One region of the Pseudoalteromonas sp. SCSIO 43088 genome, then DNA from elsewhere that is predicted to be linked to it. Evidence: predicted binding sites of a transcription regulator. Region 1 holds the regulator's gene; the other holds the start of a gene.
The links. Region 1 encodes MetJ, which represses methionine synthesis genes. Its sites were predicted from a motif close to TAGACGTCTAGACGTCTA; they were not measured.
Positions count from the first base shown of each region.

Region 2: the regulator MetJ is predicted to act here: its motif matches at 2,730-2,747, upstream of J8Z28_RS04610 (homoserine O-succinyltransferase).

Region 1 is NZ_CP072675.1:515,326-524,411, reverse strand. Features, by position in the region: gene J8Z28_RS02490 (penicillin-binding protein 1A) at 1-1,177, shown strand, start outside; gene metL (bifunctional aspartate kinase/homoserine dehydrogenase II) at 1,262-3,607, opposite strand; gene metB (cystathionine gamma-synthase) at 3,612-4,871, opposite strand; gene metJ (met regulon transcriptional regulator MetJ) at 5,096-5,416, shown strand; gene J8Z28_RS02470 (malic enzyme-like NAD(P)-binding protein) at 5,510-6,751, opposite strand; gene rpmE (50S ribosomal protein L31) at 7,287-7,502, opposite strand; gene priA (primosomal protein N') at 7,736-9,086, shown strand, end outside.
Region 2 is NZ_CP072675.1:1,000,543-1,009,628, reverse strand. Features, by position in the region: gene metH (methionine synthase) at 1-651, opposite strand, end outside; gene J8Z28_RS04615 (homocysteine S-methyltransferase family protein) at 661-1,728, opposite strand; gene J8Z28_RS04610 (homoserine O-succinyltransferase) at 1,718-2,665, opposite strand; gene ettA (energy-dependent translational throttle protein EttA) at 2,912-4,585, shown strand; gene J8Z28_RS04600 (EAL domain-containing protein) at 4,612-5,361, opposite strand; gene J8Z28_RS04595 (PilZ domain-containing protein) at 5,525-5,890, shown strand; gene J8Z28_RS04590 (histone deacetylase family protein) at 5,944-6,852, shown strand; gene cyoE (heme o synthase) at 6,935-7,819, opposite strand; gene cyoD (cytochrome o ubiquinol oxidase subunit IV) at 7,961-8,320, opposite strand; gene cyoC (cytochrome o ubiquinol oxidase subunit III) at 8,320-8,955, opposite strand; gene cyoB (cytochrome o ubiquinol oxidase subunit I) at 8,952-9,086, opposite strand, start outside.

The DNA of each region.
Region 1 (9,086 bases):
AGCCATTGTCGGTGGTTACAGCTTTGAACAAAGCCAATACAATCGCGCAGTTCAAGCAAAACGCCAGGTTGGTTCAAACATCAAGCCATTTATTTATTCAGCAGCACTTGAAAACGGCTACACACTCGCTTCAATTCTTAACGATGCACCAATTAATCAATGGGATAAAAGCCAAGGTGTAGCATGGCGCCCTAAGAATAGCCCGGCGGTTTACAATGGCCCTATCCGAATTCGCCGTGCACTCGCTCAATCGAAAAACGTAATTTCTGTCCGTTTACTACGTGGTGTAGGTCTTGAACGTACTGCAGATCACTTACTTAAGTTTGGTTTTTTAAATAGTGATATTAACCGTAGCGAGTCATTGGCCCTAGGTAGTGCCTCAATCACTCCTCTTGAACTAGCTCGCGGGATGAGTACTTTCGCCAATGGCGGCCACTTAATTACCCCTTACTTTATTTCTGAAATTCAGGATTCTGCTGGTAATGTGTTATTCAAAGCAGAGCCAGAACTGGCCTGTGATGAACCAGAGCAAGTTGTTACACCAGAGTTTGCATCATTAGATGATAACCAATTGGATCAAGCACAAAGTTTGAGCACGCCACGTTGTGCACCGCGTATCATTTCAAAGCAAAATGCATTCTTAATTTCGCAAGCTATGCACAGTGCAATTTGGGGTGGTGGTAGCTGGACTCACAAAACAGGCTGGAGTGGTACAGGCTGGCGTGCACAGGCGCTTGACCGTCGTGATCTAGCAGGTAAAACAGGTACTACCAATGATTCGGTTGATACCTGGTTCAGTGGCTTTAACCGCAATGTGATGACCTCGGTATGGGTTGGTTTTGATAACCCTGGAAAAGCCCTTGGCCGTTCGACCTACAATAGTAACCTCGATAAATCACAAATCTCTGGTGCAGAATCAGGTGCTAAAACCGCGCAACCTGCATGGGTCGACTTTATGCGTGCAGCCCTCGATGGCACGCCAGAAGCACCTATTGAGTTTCCTGAAGGTTTGGTATCGGTTCGTATCGACTTAGCAACAGGTCTTTTAAGCCATAAGAATGACTACACCAGCCGTTTTGAGTACTTCATTAAAGGCACAGCACCAACCAAGTACGTACTTGATCAACCAACAGACGTATTTGAAGAAAAGCTCAGCACAGAGGAAGAGTTGTTCTAAATAAGTGAATTGCTATTTTGAAACAATAAAAAAGCGCCCTTCTGGGCGCTTTTTGCTTAGCTATTTAAACTAAGATCAGCAAAATTATTTTAGGTTATTTACCAGCCAATACAGGTCTGAATGAACCCCAGCGGCAGTGACTTCTTTACCCGCTCCCGGGCCTTGGATCACTAATGCATTATCTGTATACCACTGCGAATTGATCACAAAGATGTTATCGCCCGGTTTAAGGCTTGCTAATACATCATCTTTGCCAACATTGACTAAACCGACTTGAGCCTGAACCTTACCATCAACGAGTGTAATAGCACCGGTATAGCGCACTACTTTATCTTCAGCTGCAGCTTGCGCTGCTTTTTCTGTCATGAATTCATCGAGTAGCTGTTTGTTTACAAGAAAATCTTGCCAGCTACCTGCTGCAAGCTGTTCAGGCATAAGTGGTGTCAAAGCAATATCATCTAGCTCTAAATCAAGGCCTAGATCACGCGCTAAAATCAGTAGTTTACGCTGCATATCACGGCCAGATAAGTCTTCACGAGGATCTGGCTCTGTATAGCCCATTTGCTGAGCTTGAAGCACTAAATCTGAAAACGGCACGCTGCCATCATAACTGCTACATAACCACGATAAAGTACCCGAGAATACCCCTTCAATACGGTTAATGCTGTCTCCGCTATTTTGCAAATCAGCTAAAGCAAAGTTAATCGGCAAACCTGCGCCCACACTTGTGTTATAACGCCACAACAAGTTTCGCTCAGCCAAATTAGTGCGTAGGTTTTGATACCAGCTATTTTCTGCAGTGCCCGCATATTTGTTTGCACTGATCAAATGACAGTTAAGTTCTACAAAATCAGGATACAACTGACTAAAAGCCTCACTGGCAGTGATATCAATCACCACTTTGTGCTCATAATCTAGCTCATTGATACGTGCTAATAACTCAGCTTTGTCGTAGCTTTGCGCTTCATTGTGCCACTGTTCTTGCCATGTTTCGGTATTTAAACCACTAGCACTAAAAAGCATTTGTTTAGAGCGTAAAAGAGCTACTACTTTTACTTTGTACTGAGCAGATAAACGAGCAAACTGAGCTTGTAGTTGCGATAAAAACACTTCGCCTACATTACCAAGGCCAGCAACGATAATGGCCAACTCTTGACCTTTGTTTACCAGCTTGTCATGTAGAAGAGTTAAAACATCACTGTCAATTGCCTGATCGTTTAAGATCAACACATAGTTATCGTCTTGTTGTACAAAACGCGGATGAATGCTTTGCTCTTTTAAAAGCGCTGTTGCTTGCTCTGTCAGCGCAATTACATCTGCCGTTGGTGCAACCACTGCACAACCACTTAAATTAGACTCGACAATATTTGCACGGCCCGCTAAGTGGCTTACAACTTGGTGAGTGCTTTGACCTGGCACTAATAAGTAAGTATCGCCATCTTTAGTAAAGTGGTGCAGGCTGTGTTGAATTAACTGACTAAGTTCACCGACTTCACCACTGCTTAGTTTATCAACCCGTAATAAATCGATGTTATCTAAGGTAGTAATAAAACGCTTTGCTTTACTGTAGCCTTCTTTTACTACTTCGGTTGGCGTTGCATCGCAATCAAAGCTACTTCTTACCACCAGTTTGATTTCTGAGTCTTTTAACGGCGACAAGGTTTTTGCATGCAATACTGGGTTACCTAAACGCGCTAATAGGTTAGCTTGCTCGCGGCATACCTTGGCGTACTTAACCGCATTTTTAACTTTCCGAGGGTCAGTACTAAATACCCCTTGTGTGTCTGTCCATATAGACACTTGCTTAGCAAAAGTATAACTCGCTAACAAGGTGGCACTGTAATCACTGCCATTGCGGCCTAATGTCACCGTATTACCTTGGCAATCTGCAGCTATAAAACCCGTTACTACGTTGATATGTTTTCTGCTAATCGCATCACTGCATTGCTGTTGGTTTTTTTGATGTAAAAGCTGACCATCATTTAGAGTAAACAGCTGTCTTGCATCAACATCTTGCGCATCAACACCTAACTGACTTAGGTAAGCGGCCAATAAACGCGCCGACCACACTTCACCATGAGCAAGTAAAGGTGCTTCAAGTAACTGCTGCTGACTAATTAATTCATTTAATACAGCAAGTTCATCTTTTAACTGTGCCAACGCCTGTTGTTTATTCTGCCCTATAAGTAGCTGCTCAATAAGCGCACGTTGATTGTTATCAATAAGCAATAGAATATCGCTAACAGCTTGGCTATCTTGCTGCTGGTAACTTTGCCAAAGCTTTACCAGGGTATCGGTTGTTTTACCCGATGCCGACACAACGACGCAATCGCCCTGCTCAGTATTCGCAAGAACGATGTTCGCTACCGCATGATAACGATCTGCCGAGCTTAAGCTTGAGCCACCAAATTTATGAACAATATTTACCATTTTTCTACCACAATGCCGTATGTGCTGGCGTTAACTTAAATGACGCGTTTTGTTGTGTATCTTGCTGTGCTTGCTTAGCTTCAGCTTTTGTAACTTGCTGGCCTTGACCTGGTTTTACTAAATTGAAAACACGGTCTAAATCTGCAATGAGATCTTTTACGTCTTCAATACCTACAGAAATACGGATCAGCGTATCGCCCACACCGGCTTCAAGGCGCGCTTTAGGCTCCATGCCTGCGTGGGTCATTGTTGCAGGGTGACAAATCAAGCTTTCTACCCCACCTAGCGACTCAGCAAGGCTAAAATCTTTAAGACTAGTTAAAAACGCAGCAGCATCGTTAATGTCGCCTTTAATATCAAAGCTCACCATGCCACCAAAACCACGTTGCTGTGCTTTAGCAAGCTCATGTTGTGGGTGAGAAGCAAGGCCTGGGTAGTAAACTTGGCTTACATAAGGTGAACTCTCTAAATACTCAGCAATGGCAAAGGCATTTTCTTGGTGCTGCTTTAAACGTACATTCAAAGTACGTAAACCACGAAGCGTTAAGTAGCTGTCAAATGGTGCACCAGTAATACCGATATTATTCGCCCACCAAGCAAGCTCATCGCCTAGCTCTTGCGTTGCAGCTATCACTACACCGCCCACTACATCAGAGTGACCATTGATGTATTTAGTGGTTGAGTGCACAACAATATCAACACCAAACTCAATTGGGTTTTGTAATGCAGGTGATAAGAAGGTGTTGTCAGCCGCAACCAAAGCACCGCACTGCTTAGCAATGCTAGTGATTGCTTTAATATCTGTTAAACGCAAGATTGGGTTACTTGGCGTTTCAATCCAAATCAACTTAGGTTTAATCGCTAAAATTTCTTGGAGATTTTCAGATTTAGTTAAATCCAAAACTTTTAGTTTTAACAGGCCACGTTTTTCAAGCGAGGTGAATAAACGGTAACTACCGCCATAACAGTCATGTGGGATCACTAACGTATCGTCACTGTTTAATAGCTGAGTGGCTAAATGCACAGCAGACATACCTGTTGCAGTTATAATACCTCTAGCACCACCTTCAAGCTCAGCTAAGGTTTCAGCTAAGATATCGCGATTTGGATTACCGCTACGACCATAGTCATACTGGCGCTTAGTATCAAAATCAGCAAACGAATAGGTGGTTGATAAGTAAATTGGTGGTACAACCGCACCATGATGTTTATCGGCTTCGATGCCGTGACGAACAGCAATCGTCGCTTTATTTTTTTCGCTCATTTCATCACCTATTCTTAAATTGGATGTTTAGACGTCTAAAAGGTTAGATGATCAAATATGAGAAGTCAAAGCATTTATGGCTTACACATAGAAGTTTATACATTTACACCACTAGATGGCTAAATAACTAGTATTTGACTATCTTTTTTAAAGAGATAGAATTTCCGCATCTTGCGCTGTGAATAAGGCGTAAATCACTGACAACCGAGGCAACGAAACAACTTATGGCTAAATGGAACGGTGAATACATTCACCCATATGCAGAACACGGTAAAAAATCAGAACAAGTAAAAAAGATTACCGTATCGATCCCACTTAACGTATTAAAAGTATTAACTGACGAGCGTACACGCCGCCAGATCAATAACCTGCGTCATGCGACGAACAGTGAGTTATTGTGTGAAGCTTTCTTACATGCTTTTACAGGTCAACCATTACCAAATGATGACGACCTACGTAAAGACAACCCTGAAAAGGTACCTGAAGAAGTTAAAAGAATTATGCAAGAAATGGGATTAGATATCCCAGTGCTTGATTCAGAATAAGTATTTCGGCCATCGGATCACCGCCGATAATCGCAGATATAAAAAAACTCAGCCTAGGCTGAGTTTTTTATTGCGCGTTATAACTAATTAAATTTAACGCATGTAATCTTCTGGCATGTCGATTTGCGCCACACCCGACTCTACTGCCGCTTCAGCAACAGCACGTGCAATACGTGGTAATAAACGCGGATCCATAGGCTTAGGAATGATGTACTCGGCACCAAACTCAAGTGACTCAACGCCAGCCGCTTTTAATACTTCACTTGGTACAGGCTCTTTCGCGATACCACGAATAGCATGAACTGCAGCAATTTTCATTTCATCATTAATTGCCGTTGCACGAACATCTAACGCACCACGGAAAATGAATGGGAAACAAAGCACGTTATTTACTTGGTTAGGGAAATCAGAACGACCCGTTGCCATAATTAAATCGTTACGCGCACTGTGTGCAACTTCTGGAGCAATCTCAGGATCTGGGTTTGAACATGCAAACACGACTGGCTTATCTGCCATCAGCTTAAGATCATCTGCAGTTAACAGGTTAGGACCTGATACACCAACGAATACATCAGCATCAGCAATTACATCTTGTAATGTACGCTTATCCGTATTGTTAGCAAATAATTGCTTATACTCGTTTAAGTCATCACGACGTGTATGGATCACACCTTTACGGTCAAGCATATAAATGTGTTCACGCAGTGCGCCACACTTAATTAAAAGCTCCATACAAGCAACAGCAGCGGCACCGGCACCTAAACATACGATGATAGCATCTTCGATATCTTTACCTTGCACTTCAAGAGCGTTAAGCATACCAGCAGCAGTCACAATAGCTGTACCATGTTGGTCATCGTGGAAAACTGGAATATCACAGCGCTCAATAAGCGCTTTTTCGATTTCAAAACACTCAGGCGCTTTAATATCTTCAAGGTTGATACCACCAAACGTATCAGCGATGTTAGCAACCGTATTAATGAAATCTTCTGTTGTGCGGTGTTTAACTTCAATATCAATTGAATCAAGACCAGCAAAACGTTTGAATAGTAACGCTTTACCTTCCATTACAGGTTTTGATGCAAGCGGACCTAAGTTACCTAAACCTAAAATTGCGGTACCGTTTGAAATAACTGCAACCATGTTACCTTTGCCTGTGTATTTATAGGCATTTGCTGGATCAGCAGCAATTTCACGGACGGGTTCAGCCACACCAGGGCTATAAGCTAAAGCGAGATCGTTAACCGTTTCGGCTGGCTTGGTTAGTTCAACACTAATTTTACCTGGAACGGGGTGAGCGTGGTAATGTAATGCTTGTTCACGAAAATCTGACATAACGCGATAGTATCCTGCAAAAAGTTAAAAAGTGAGAGAGCTTGCATCAGTACGATACCTGTAATGTATAAAAATTCCAAGTATTATCAGGTCTATCCTGTTATATGCTATATCGCTTAATTTTAAAGGATTTCCCAACAGTTTCTGCGCATAGTTGCGATTAATCAGACATAAAAATTCACCTATTTATGACCTTTTAAGCACGTGTTTTTGTATTTTATACGCACGTACACTGCAATTAGCCGAAATTAGTCCAAAATAGCCATTTCAACGAAGTTCACAGCATTTACTCACAAAGTTATTTAAATTTATTATTTTTAATAACTTTTATGAAAGTTTATACAAAAAAGAATATAGCCAAGGGATGGCACTTTGTCTGCAAAATTAGCGACATAATGGGCATAACAACCAGAAATAGTTATGCAAGATACATAAGTGAAGATGATAAGTAAGTAGCAGCGTTAATAATGAGTTTTGTGAATTTTAGGCATAAAAAAAGCACCCTAAGGTGCTTTTTTTAACTAAACAGCAGAGATTACTTCTTGCTGCTAAGTGCACCAAAGCGCTTGTTGAAACGATCAACACGGCCGCCAGTGTCTAAAATCTTTTGCTTACCAGTGTAAAACGGGTGACACTCAGAACATACGTCTAAGTGGATGTCTTTACAAAGAGTTGAGCTAGTTTCGAATTTGTTACCACATGAACAAGTTGCAGTGATAGCTTCGTACTTAGGGTGAATACCTTCTTTCATAGGGAACCTCTAGTTAAGGCCGTATCGCTCTCCAAACCCGAAGTTTGGCACCATACGCAGTTAATACAATTAATAGGCCGCGTATTTTATAGCTCAAGTGACCTTGCGACAAGCTTTAAATGCATCTTTCGCTAAAAAAATAATCAAGTGGGCTGTTGTTCAGTATTTGTTGGTAGGTTTTTAACAGTAATTTTAGTACATTATCTTTCTATCTTTGTTTCAGTTGAGTTGTTATGCACTTTGTAGAAGTTGCCATAAAAGTCCCTTTACAGCGTACCTTCGATTATAAAGTTGAACAGCTGCTGCATAGCCCTGAGTTAAAGCCTGGTATGCGGGTTCGCGTGCCATTTGGTAGTCAAAAAAAGGTTGCCGTGGTCTTGGCTCTTAAAACATCAACCGATGTTCCTGCTGACAAAATCAAGCCGATTATTGATGTTATAGACGATACGCCTGTTTTATCTGAGCAACATTTAGCATTACTTAAATTCACAGCACGCTACTACTGTTACCCATTGGGCGAGACCATTCATACAGCACTTCCGGCTGCATTAAGGCAAGGCGAATGCCCAGATAAAACCAGTATTAACATGGTTGAGCTGACCGATAAAGGTGCAAAACTGCCGTCGCTGAAAGCAAAAACCCAGTTAAGTTTATTAAAACAGCTAGCCGAATCAGGCAAATCATCGGTTACAGAATTAAAAGCACTCGGATTTACCAAAAAAACCATCGACAGTCTGCTCGATAAAGAACTGATCACCCAGTTTATTGAACATGATAACCAATGGCAGCAACGCGCGCCGACTGTTGGTAGCAAGCCGGTGCTTAATAAAGAGCAAGCTGTTGCCTGTACCAGCATTAACCAAGCTCGTGGCTTTACCAGCTTTTTGCTTGAAGGGGTTACCGGAAGTGGTAAAACCGAAGTGTATTTGCAATGCCTAGAAGAAGTGCTAAAAAAAGGTCAGCAAGCCTTAGTATTAGTGCCTGAAATTGGCTTAACACCACAAACGGTTAATCGTTTTCGTCGTCGCTTTCCTGATACCCCGATTATGCTATGGCACTCAGCACTGACAGATAACGAACGCTTACAGACCTGGCGTTTTTGTGAAAAAGGCAGCTGCGCTATAGTGATCGGCACACGCTCGAGTATTTTCTTACCTTTTTTATCTCTTGGCATGATCATCGTTGATGAAGAGCACGACAGCTCGTTTAAGCAACAAGATACACTACGCTATCATGCTAGAGATCTAGCCGCTTATAGAGCATACCAGCATAATATTCCTCTGGTTTTAGGCAGTGCCACACCAGCACTTGAGACCTTACATAAAGCAATTAATAACAAATACCAGCTGTTGAGCCTTACTGAGCGAGCTCAAACCAGCACCGATAACCAGTTCCACTTAATGGATATGAAAGGCCAGCCTGAACAAGCAGGTATTGCCCATGCCAGCCTTGCCTATATGCGCCAACATTTAGAACGTGGTAAGCAAGTGATGGTGTTTTTAAACCGTCGTGGTTTTTCGCCTACCCTTATATGCCATGAGTGTGGTTGGCTAAGTGAGTGCTCACGTTGTAGCACCAGTGCAA
Region 2 (9,086 bases), 490 kb from region 1:
CACATTCGATACACCACCCGACACTTTACAGTGCGGTAAGCCTTGCTTAATTCGGCGCGTACCTTCAATAAACTCAACAGCGTAGTTATCGTGCTCTTCAATGCCCGTTGCGACGGCAAAAATGTTTGGGTCAAAAATAATGTCTTCTGGCGGAAAGCCAATATCATCAACGAGTATTTTGTAACTACGCTGACAAATCTCGAACTTACGATCAGCAGTTTCTGCTTGCCCGGTTTCATCAAACGCCATAACCACCGCAGCAGCACCAAAGCGTTTAATTAGCTTAGCTTGGCGGATGAATGGCTCTTCACCTTCTTTAAGTGAAATTGAGTTAACAATGGCCTTACCTTGAATACACTTTAAGCCTGCTTCAATCACTTCCCATTTAGATGAGTCGACCATGATAGGTACTTTTGAGATATCAGGCTCTGAGGCAATTAAGTTTAAAAACTTTACCATCGCCGCTTTTGAGTCCAACATAGCTTCATCCATGTTGATATCAATCACTTGCGCGCCATTTTCTACTTGTTCACGGGCAACATCGAGAGCGGTCTCGTAATCTTCTTCCATGATCAAGCGCTTAAACTTAGCCGAGCCTGTTACATTGGTACGCTCACCGACGTTAGTAAATACAGCAATTTGGTCAGTCATGTCGGTTTCCTAGTTTAAGTTACACGCTTCAAGGCCCGATAAGCGCATACGCACTTCAAGCTCAGGTAATTGGCGAGGTTTTACACCTTCAAGGCCTTTCGCAAACGCCTTAATATGAGCCGGTGTCGTGCCACAACAACCACCTACAATATTGATAAAGCCAGACTTGCCCCAATCAATAATTTCTTTTGCCATTTCAGGAGCTTCTAAATCATATTCGCCAAACTCGTTCGGTAAACCTGCATTTGGATGCACCGAGGTAAAGGTTTCACAAACGTGCGATAACTCTTCAACATACTGGCGCAGTAAGTCAGGGCCTAGGGCGCAGTTAAGGCCGATTGATAGCGGTTTAATATGACGAATTGAGTTATAAAATGCTTCTGTGGTTTGCCCTGATAAAGTACGGCCAGAGGCATCGGTAATGGTGCCCGAAATCATCACAGGTAAACTACGACCAGCTTGCTCGAATGCTTCTTCTACTGCGAACGAAGCCGCTTTAGCATTAAGGGTATCAAAGATGGTTTCTATTAAAATAAGGTCAGCACCACCTTCCATTAATGCCAGTGTTGACTCAACATACGCAGCCACCAGCTTATCAAAGTTGATATTACGATAACCTGGGTCATTTACATCTGGTGAAATAGAACAGGTTTTTGACGTTGGCCCAAGTACACCGGCTACATAACGCGGTTTGCTAGGATCTTTTGCTTCAAGTTCATCACACACGCCGCGTGCAAGCTTCGCTGACTCGAGGTTGATTTCGCGGCTAAGGCTCGCCATGTCGTAATCTTCCATAGAAATAGTCGTGGCATTAAAGGTATTCGTTTCGATGATATCGGCACCGGCTTCTAAATAAGCACGGTGAATATCAGCAATGATTTTTGGCTGAGTCAGGCTTAATAAATCGTTATTGCCTTTAATAAGTACGTGCCAGTCTTTAAAGCGCTCACCGCGATAATCCTGTTCTTCTAATTTATATTCTTGGATCATGGTGCCCATCGCGCCATCGAGGATTAAAATTCGCTGTTTTAGCGCCTCGGTTAATTGTTCGCGTTTATTCACTGCATTACTCGGCATAGTTGTTAGTCCTTACATCTTGGCTAACTAAGTTAATATCATACGGTGTAGTTTGGTACACATAATAGTTTAACCAATTCGAAAACAATAAAAAGGCATGGCTTTGCCACGTTTTCGACGGTTCGTTGTCTGGGTTATCGTCAGGGAAGTAATTTTCTGGCTTAGGTGCATCCGCTGATTTTTCTTGGTCGCGTAAATACTCCCCTTTTAAGGTATGAGCATCGTACTCTGGATGGCCAGTAATATACACTTGGCTACCTGATTTATTTTTAATTAAGTAGGCACCTACTCGCTCTGATCCGGCTAACACCACTAGCTCCTCGCAGGCATTGATCTTATCGATATCAATATGACCATAACGAGAATGTGGCACTAAAAAGGTATCATCAAAGCCACGCGTTAGCGCTGCGTGGTCAAAATAGCTTTTATGGGTGAAAACACCGCTTAATTTGTTTGGTTTCAGATCACGTTTAAGACCATAGTGATGATAAAGCCCCGCATGGGCCGCCCAACACGAAAACAGCGTAGACGTCACATGCTGCTCTGCCCAATCTAAAATAATTTTTAGTTCATCCCAGTAGGCAACTTCGTCATACTCTAAATGAGCAAGCGGTGCGCCCGTTATGATCATGGCATCGTAGTTATTATCTTTCACTTCTGAAAAATAACGATAAAACGTATCCATGTGCTGTTCAGAGTTACTGCTGGTGCGATGGGTATCTAAGCGCAACAGCTCAACATTAACTTGCAGCGGTGAGTTTGCTAACAAGCGAATAAACTGCACTTCGGTTTCAACTTTGTTTGGCATTAAGTTTAAGATGGCCAAACGCATTGGGCGGATTTCTTGCGTTTTAGCACGACTTTTTGGCATTACAAACACGTTTTCTTGACGTAACTTTGCAATGGCAGGCAATTCATCTTTTACTGTAATGGGCATAGCTGGCTCCGAGCATACTTATCTGACTGCTAATTATGAACGGATAGTTAGAAATTTCAACCTCTAGATGTTTAGATGTCTAAATGAAATAGTATTTCTGAGCGGTCATTAATTAAAATGTATGACTCTTTGAGTAAATAACACCTTGATATTAAGCCTATCATAAACGCTGAATTCTGTATTTTGAGGTAGTTTGGGTATACAATACTTGCTGTTAATTTTTATTATAAATTGAAGGCTTCTTTCATGGTGTTACCAGACAAGTTTATATTCTCGATGAGTCGAGTATCTAAGGTTGTGCCACCTAAGCGCACTATCTTAAAAGATATTTCTTTACACTTTTTCCCAGGCGCAAAAATTGGTGTGCTAGGTCTAAACGGTGCAGGTAAATCAACGTTACTTCGCATTATGGCCGGTGTTGACCAAGACTTTGAAGGTGAAGCTCGCCCTCAACCAGGCACTAAAATCGGTTACTTACCGCAAGAACCCGTGCTAGACGAAAGCAAAACAGTTCGCGAAACAGTAGAAGAAGCTGTAAGCGAAGTTAAAAATGCACTAAATCGCCTTGATGAAGTATACAACGAGTATGCAATGGACGGTGCTGACTTCGATGCACTTGCTAAAGAGCAAGGCGAACTAGAAGCTATCATCCAAGCGCACGACGGTCACAATATCGACAACGTGTTAGAGCGTGCAGCTGATGCATTACGCCTTCCACCTTGGGATGCAAAAATTGAACACCTTTCGGGTGGTGAGCGTCGCCGTGTTGCGATCTGTCGTTTACTACTTGAAAAACCAGATATGCTTATTCTTGACGAACCGACCAACCACTTAGACGCTGAGTCAGTTGCTTGGTTAGAGCGCTTCTTACACGACTACGAAGGTACCGTGGTTGCTGTAACCCACGACCGTTATTTCTTAGATAACGTAGCAGGTTGGATTTTAGAGCTTGACCGTGGTGAAGGTATTCCATGGGAAGGTAACTACTCATCGTGGCTTGAGCAAAAAGATTTACGTTTACAACAAGAACAGAAATCTGAAAAAGCACGTCAAAAATCAATCGCGCAAGAACTTGAATGGGTTCGTTCAAACCCGAAAGGCCGTCAAGCTAAGTCTAAAGCACGTATGGCACAGTTCTCTGAGCTTCAACAAAACGATTACCAAAAGCGTAACGAAACGAATGAACTATTCATTCCACCGGGTCCACGCTTAGGTGACCAAGTTATCGAAGTGAAAGGCCTGAAGAAGAGCTTTGGCGAGCGTGTATTAATCGATGACTTAAACTTTGCAATGCCGAAAGGCGCTATCGTAGGTATTATCGGTGCCAATGGTGCGGGTAAATCAACGCTATTCAAAATGCTAAGTGGTGAAGAAACGCCTGATAGCGGTGAGATTATTGTTGGTGACACAGTTGAGCTTGCAACGGTTGATCAGTTCCGTGGCGACATGGACGAAAGCAACACTGTTTTCCAAGAAATCTCTAACGGCCAAGACGTATTAAAAATTGGTAACTTTGAATTCCCAAGCCGTGCCTATGTTGGCCGCTTTAACTTCAAAGGTAACGACCAACAAAAATTCGTTAAAGACCTATCAGGTGGTGAGCGCAACCGTTTACACCTAGCTAAGCTATTAAAAGCAGGTGGCAACGTATTACTACTGGATGAGCCAACCAATGACCTAGACGTTGAAACACTACGTGCACTTGAGAACGCTATTTTAGAGTTCCCTGGCTGTGTAATGTGTATCTCGCATGACCGTTGGTTCCTTGACCGTATTGCTACACATATTCTTGATTACCGTGACGAAGGCCAAATTAACTTCTTCGATGGTAACTACACAGAATACGAAGAGTGGTTGAAGAAAACCTTAGGCGCAGAAGCAGCACAACCTAAGCGTATTAAATACAAAAAAATTGGCTAATTAGCTGATACTCAAAAAGCCCCTATTTAGGGGCTTTTTTGTGCAAAGTATGCAAGGAATTCATCAACTTTCAATGATCTCGAAAAATACCAACCTTGTGCAAATTGTATCCCCGCTTTAGCGACTACTTGGGCTTGTTTTTTGGTTTCGACTCCCTCAGCAATATAGGCATGATTACTGTCATAACCACAATTTGCGAGTTGTTTCTTTTGTAATGAAGTAGCCCAGTCATCTTGTAAAATCAGATCGATTACCGACTTATCTATTTTTATATAATCAACATTTAACTGCGCAAGCGCTAAGATATTCGCTTCACCTAATTGCATATCATCTAACGCCATTTTTGCCTTAGAGATATTTTCTAGAATAGTTTGAACACCCATTCTATCGGGGATCCCTCGCTCAGATAATTCAAATATCACTTTGCTGGCATTACTATTCAAAGCTGACTTTTTCAGGGTATAGAATACTCCGCCTCGCCCCCAAAGCTCTGGTGGAACATTAATACCTACATGTACGTTGTCATGCTTATTCAGCCACTCAGCAAGCTCTTCGGCTACTTTATCTATGACCCAGTATGTGATCATGCCACTTAATACAGAACCTTCAATTAACGGTATAAACTCGAGAGGTGGGACGACTTTATCATTTCGCTGCCAACGAATAAGCGCTTCTGCTCCAACACACCGATTATCACTTAAACGTATTGTGGGTAAGTATTCTAAAAAGAATTCATTGTTATCAAGTGCCGCTTCAATTTCTGCAAGTGTAATCACATCATACTCCTATCAATGCCTATTAAAGATAGACCGAGGAGATTAATTTGCAAATAATGGCAACCCACCGGATTTTGAATTTCAATACTCAGCTGCCATTTAATCAGGCGACAACCGCTGACTCGACTATACTCATTAGGTCACTAAAGTAGGAGATACAGCTATGAATGAACGCAGAGAGTTTTCGCGGGTATTATTTTCTTGCCCTGCGATCCTTCGTATCGAAGATAACGACTATCACTGTCAGTTACTTGATCTATCTTTGCAAGGTGCGCTCATTACTAAAAGTGATTCATTTTTAGTGCCTATTCATAGTAAAGCTGACTTAATCTTCACCCTGCCAGAATCAACTATCGAGATTAAAATGCAAGTGGAGCTATGTCATGTTGAGCATCAACATGCTGGCCTTCGCTGTGAACATATCGATATTGATAGTATTACTCACTTAAAACGGTTGATTGAGCTAAATCTGGGTGATGAAGCATTATTACATCGCGAGTTAGCCCATTTAATTCACGCGCCAGAGTAAACTTTTGTCGGTAGATTCGTTATGCTGTAGCAAATTCAGCTATTCAATGAGCTATGCAGTTAAATCCCCACTTACCCTTGGTGTATCATCCAAATTACTCGTTTAGTTTCGATCCTAATCATCGCTTTGTGATGAGTAAGTTTGCTTATTTATATGAGCATGTACAAAACCTTGGATTAATAAATGACAACCTAACTCAACCGATGCTTGGCAGCCCTGAGCCCCTTGAATTAGTGCACTGCGAAAACTATATCCACGACCTTTGGCACAACCGCTTAGATGAAAAAGCGATGCGCCGTATTGGCTTACCTTGGTCAAAAGAGCTGATGGCACGTACCTTTACTGCGCCTCTAGGCACCTTACAAACAGCACGTTTAGCACTTAGACATGGCATTGCTTGTCACTTAGCGGGGGGCACTCACCATGCCCATACTGATTTTGGCTCAGGCTATTGCATGGTAAACGACCTCGCTTTTACCAGCGAAACTCTGATAAAAAGTGGTGAAGTAACCAATATACTTATTTTTGATTTAGATGTTCATCAAGGTGATGGTACCGCAGCAATGCTGGCGCATCAGCCCTATGCTTATACCTGCTCTATTCACTGTGAAAAGAATTTTCCATTTCGAAAGTCAACCAGCGATTTAGACATAGGTTTAGCGCCGAATGTCGCTGATAGTGAATACCTAGGCGTTGTTGACGATACTCTGAGTTATTTATTAAACACCCTAAACCCAGATTTAGTGCTTTATGATGCAGGTGTAGATGTATGGCAGCAAGATGTTTTAGGGAAACTCGATATAAGCTGGCAAGGGATAGAGCAACGCGACCATTTAGTCCTCAAGCGTTGCCTTGAGCACAATGTACCTGTCGCAACAGTAATTGGTGGTGGCTATGATAAAGATCATCGCCGTTTAGCGGCTCGCCATGGTATTGTGGTAGAGCAAGCTGCTCGTTTTTAAAAAATAACAAAGAAAAAAGGCCCGGTGGAGAAAAAACCGGGCCTTTGCTACTGTAACATTGGGATATGTTAGCAACTTTTTTCTAAGTTAAAACAAGTAGCTGTGGAGCTACCGAATGGTAATCTAAAGCCATCGCTATGCTCAAAACCGTGATGTTTACAATTGAAAAAGCAAACACTTGGCGCGCCCAGCCGCTTACATCAATATTGCGACGATAGCCACGAAGCGCCATTAGCAACCACCAAAAACTCGTTGTACAGGCTACAGCCATAAAGGCTAAACCTGTATAACCACTAATGGTTAATAACATCACAACCAACGCATACACGGCGATATATAAAACAATGTGATGCTTTGCCTTCTCGATCCCCTGCGCTACTGGTAACACAGGAATTCTGGCCGCTTGGTAGTCGTTATAACGAAAGATTGCAATTGCATATGAATGAGGCATTTGCCATAGACTAAACATAACCAATAAAATCACAGCACCAGCATCAAACTGCCCAGTCACGGCACAATAACCCACTACAGGTGGTACTGCGCCAGATAAACTTCCTACAAAGGTGCCGTACACAGAACGACGTTTCATATATAAGCTGTACACACCTACGTAGATGACGTAACCAAAAGTAGCAAATAAGAGTGCCACTACGTTGGTATACACTGCTAATAATCCGAAACCAATAACACCAAGCACGATGCCATGTGCCATAGCCGCCTTTGCTGACATTTCGCCAGTCACTGTGACGCGTTTGCGAGTGCGCGCCATAGCAACATCAATATCACGATCAATTACGTTATTGATCGCGCATCCTGATGCTACTACTAAAGATAACCCTAGTAAGGTTGCGATCATTAACCATGGGTCAATATCACCACGAGAGGCTAGCAAGAATCCCCCCGCGACAGAGATCAAATTGCCCATGATAATGCCAGGTTTAGTGACATTTAAATAACGTCGAAACACTTCCTCGACTCCTCTAATTTTCAGCACAAACGCAATATTACGAAAGAAACTAGTTAGTAACAGACTGTGAGAACTGGAGACACAACCTCAGACTAACCAGCTCCTCTCGTAAATCTTTTACCAATTACCAAGTAATTGTTATTAGTACATCATCATGGCGTTCGATTCGTAGATGATCCACACCGACAAACCAACCACCATTACAATGATTAAAGCACTAAAGATAAACGACAATGAACTTGCCTTGCCGTCTTCAGTTTTGAAGTTTAGGTGTAAGAAATATTTCAAATGCACCCAAATTTGCACAATCGCCATGCTCACGATGCTCCATGCAGTGGTCGTTTTCGAAAACGAACCACTCATCACAGCCCAAAATGGAATAGCCGTTAAAACCACTGACAGTAGAAAACCAATTAAATAGTCTTTAACGCTGCCATGTGATTGTTCATTATGCGTATGAACTTCTAAGTTATTAATTACATGTGATTCACTGTGGCTCATTACATTGCTCCCATTAAATAAACAACGGTAAATACACAGATCCACACCACATCTAAGAAGTGCCAGAATAGGCTTAAACAACTTAGGCGTGTCACTGTTTGTGGGTTTAAACCACGGCGCACAACTTCAATCATTAGGACAGTCATCCAAATAAGACCAGCTGTAACGTGAAGACCATGTAAGCCCACTAGAGAGAAGAACGATGTTAAAAAGGCACTTTGCTGAGGGCCATTACCATGCGCAATTAGGTGATGAAATTCGTACACTTCCATACCAATAAACACTGCACCAAAGGCAAAGGTAACTAGCAACCAAGTTAATGTAGCCGCCTTTTTCTGCCCATGAGCAGAAATCATCGCAAAACCAAAAGTGATACTACTGAGTAGTAGAGCTGCGGTTTCAACCGCCACAAAATCAAGTTCAAAAATGTCTTTACCCGACACACCGCCAGCAGTGTTCATAAACAATACTGCGTAGGTTGCAAAGAATGATGCAAACAACAGGCAGTCAGTCATAAGGTAAAGCCAGAAACCAAATACGGTGTTACCACCTGTATCGTGGTGCTCATGGTCATGTGCATCGACATGACCGTGTGCGCCGTTTAAGGTGTCGAGCCCTGCAGAAATGGTACTCATGCATTCACCTCCTTCGTAGCGGCTGTATTGTGAGCCGTTTCTAGTTCAACAATTTCATCTGGTTGCACGTAGTAATCAATATCGCTGGTGTAACAACGCTTGATGAACACCACGATAGCACCCAGTAAACC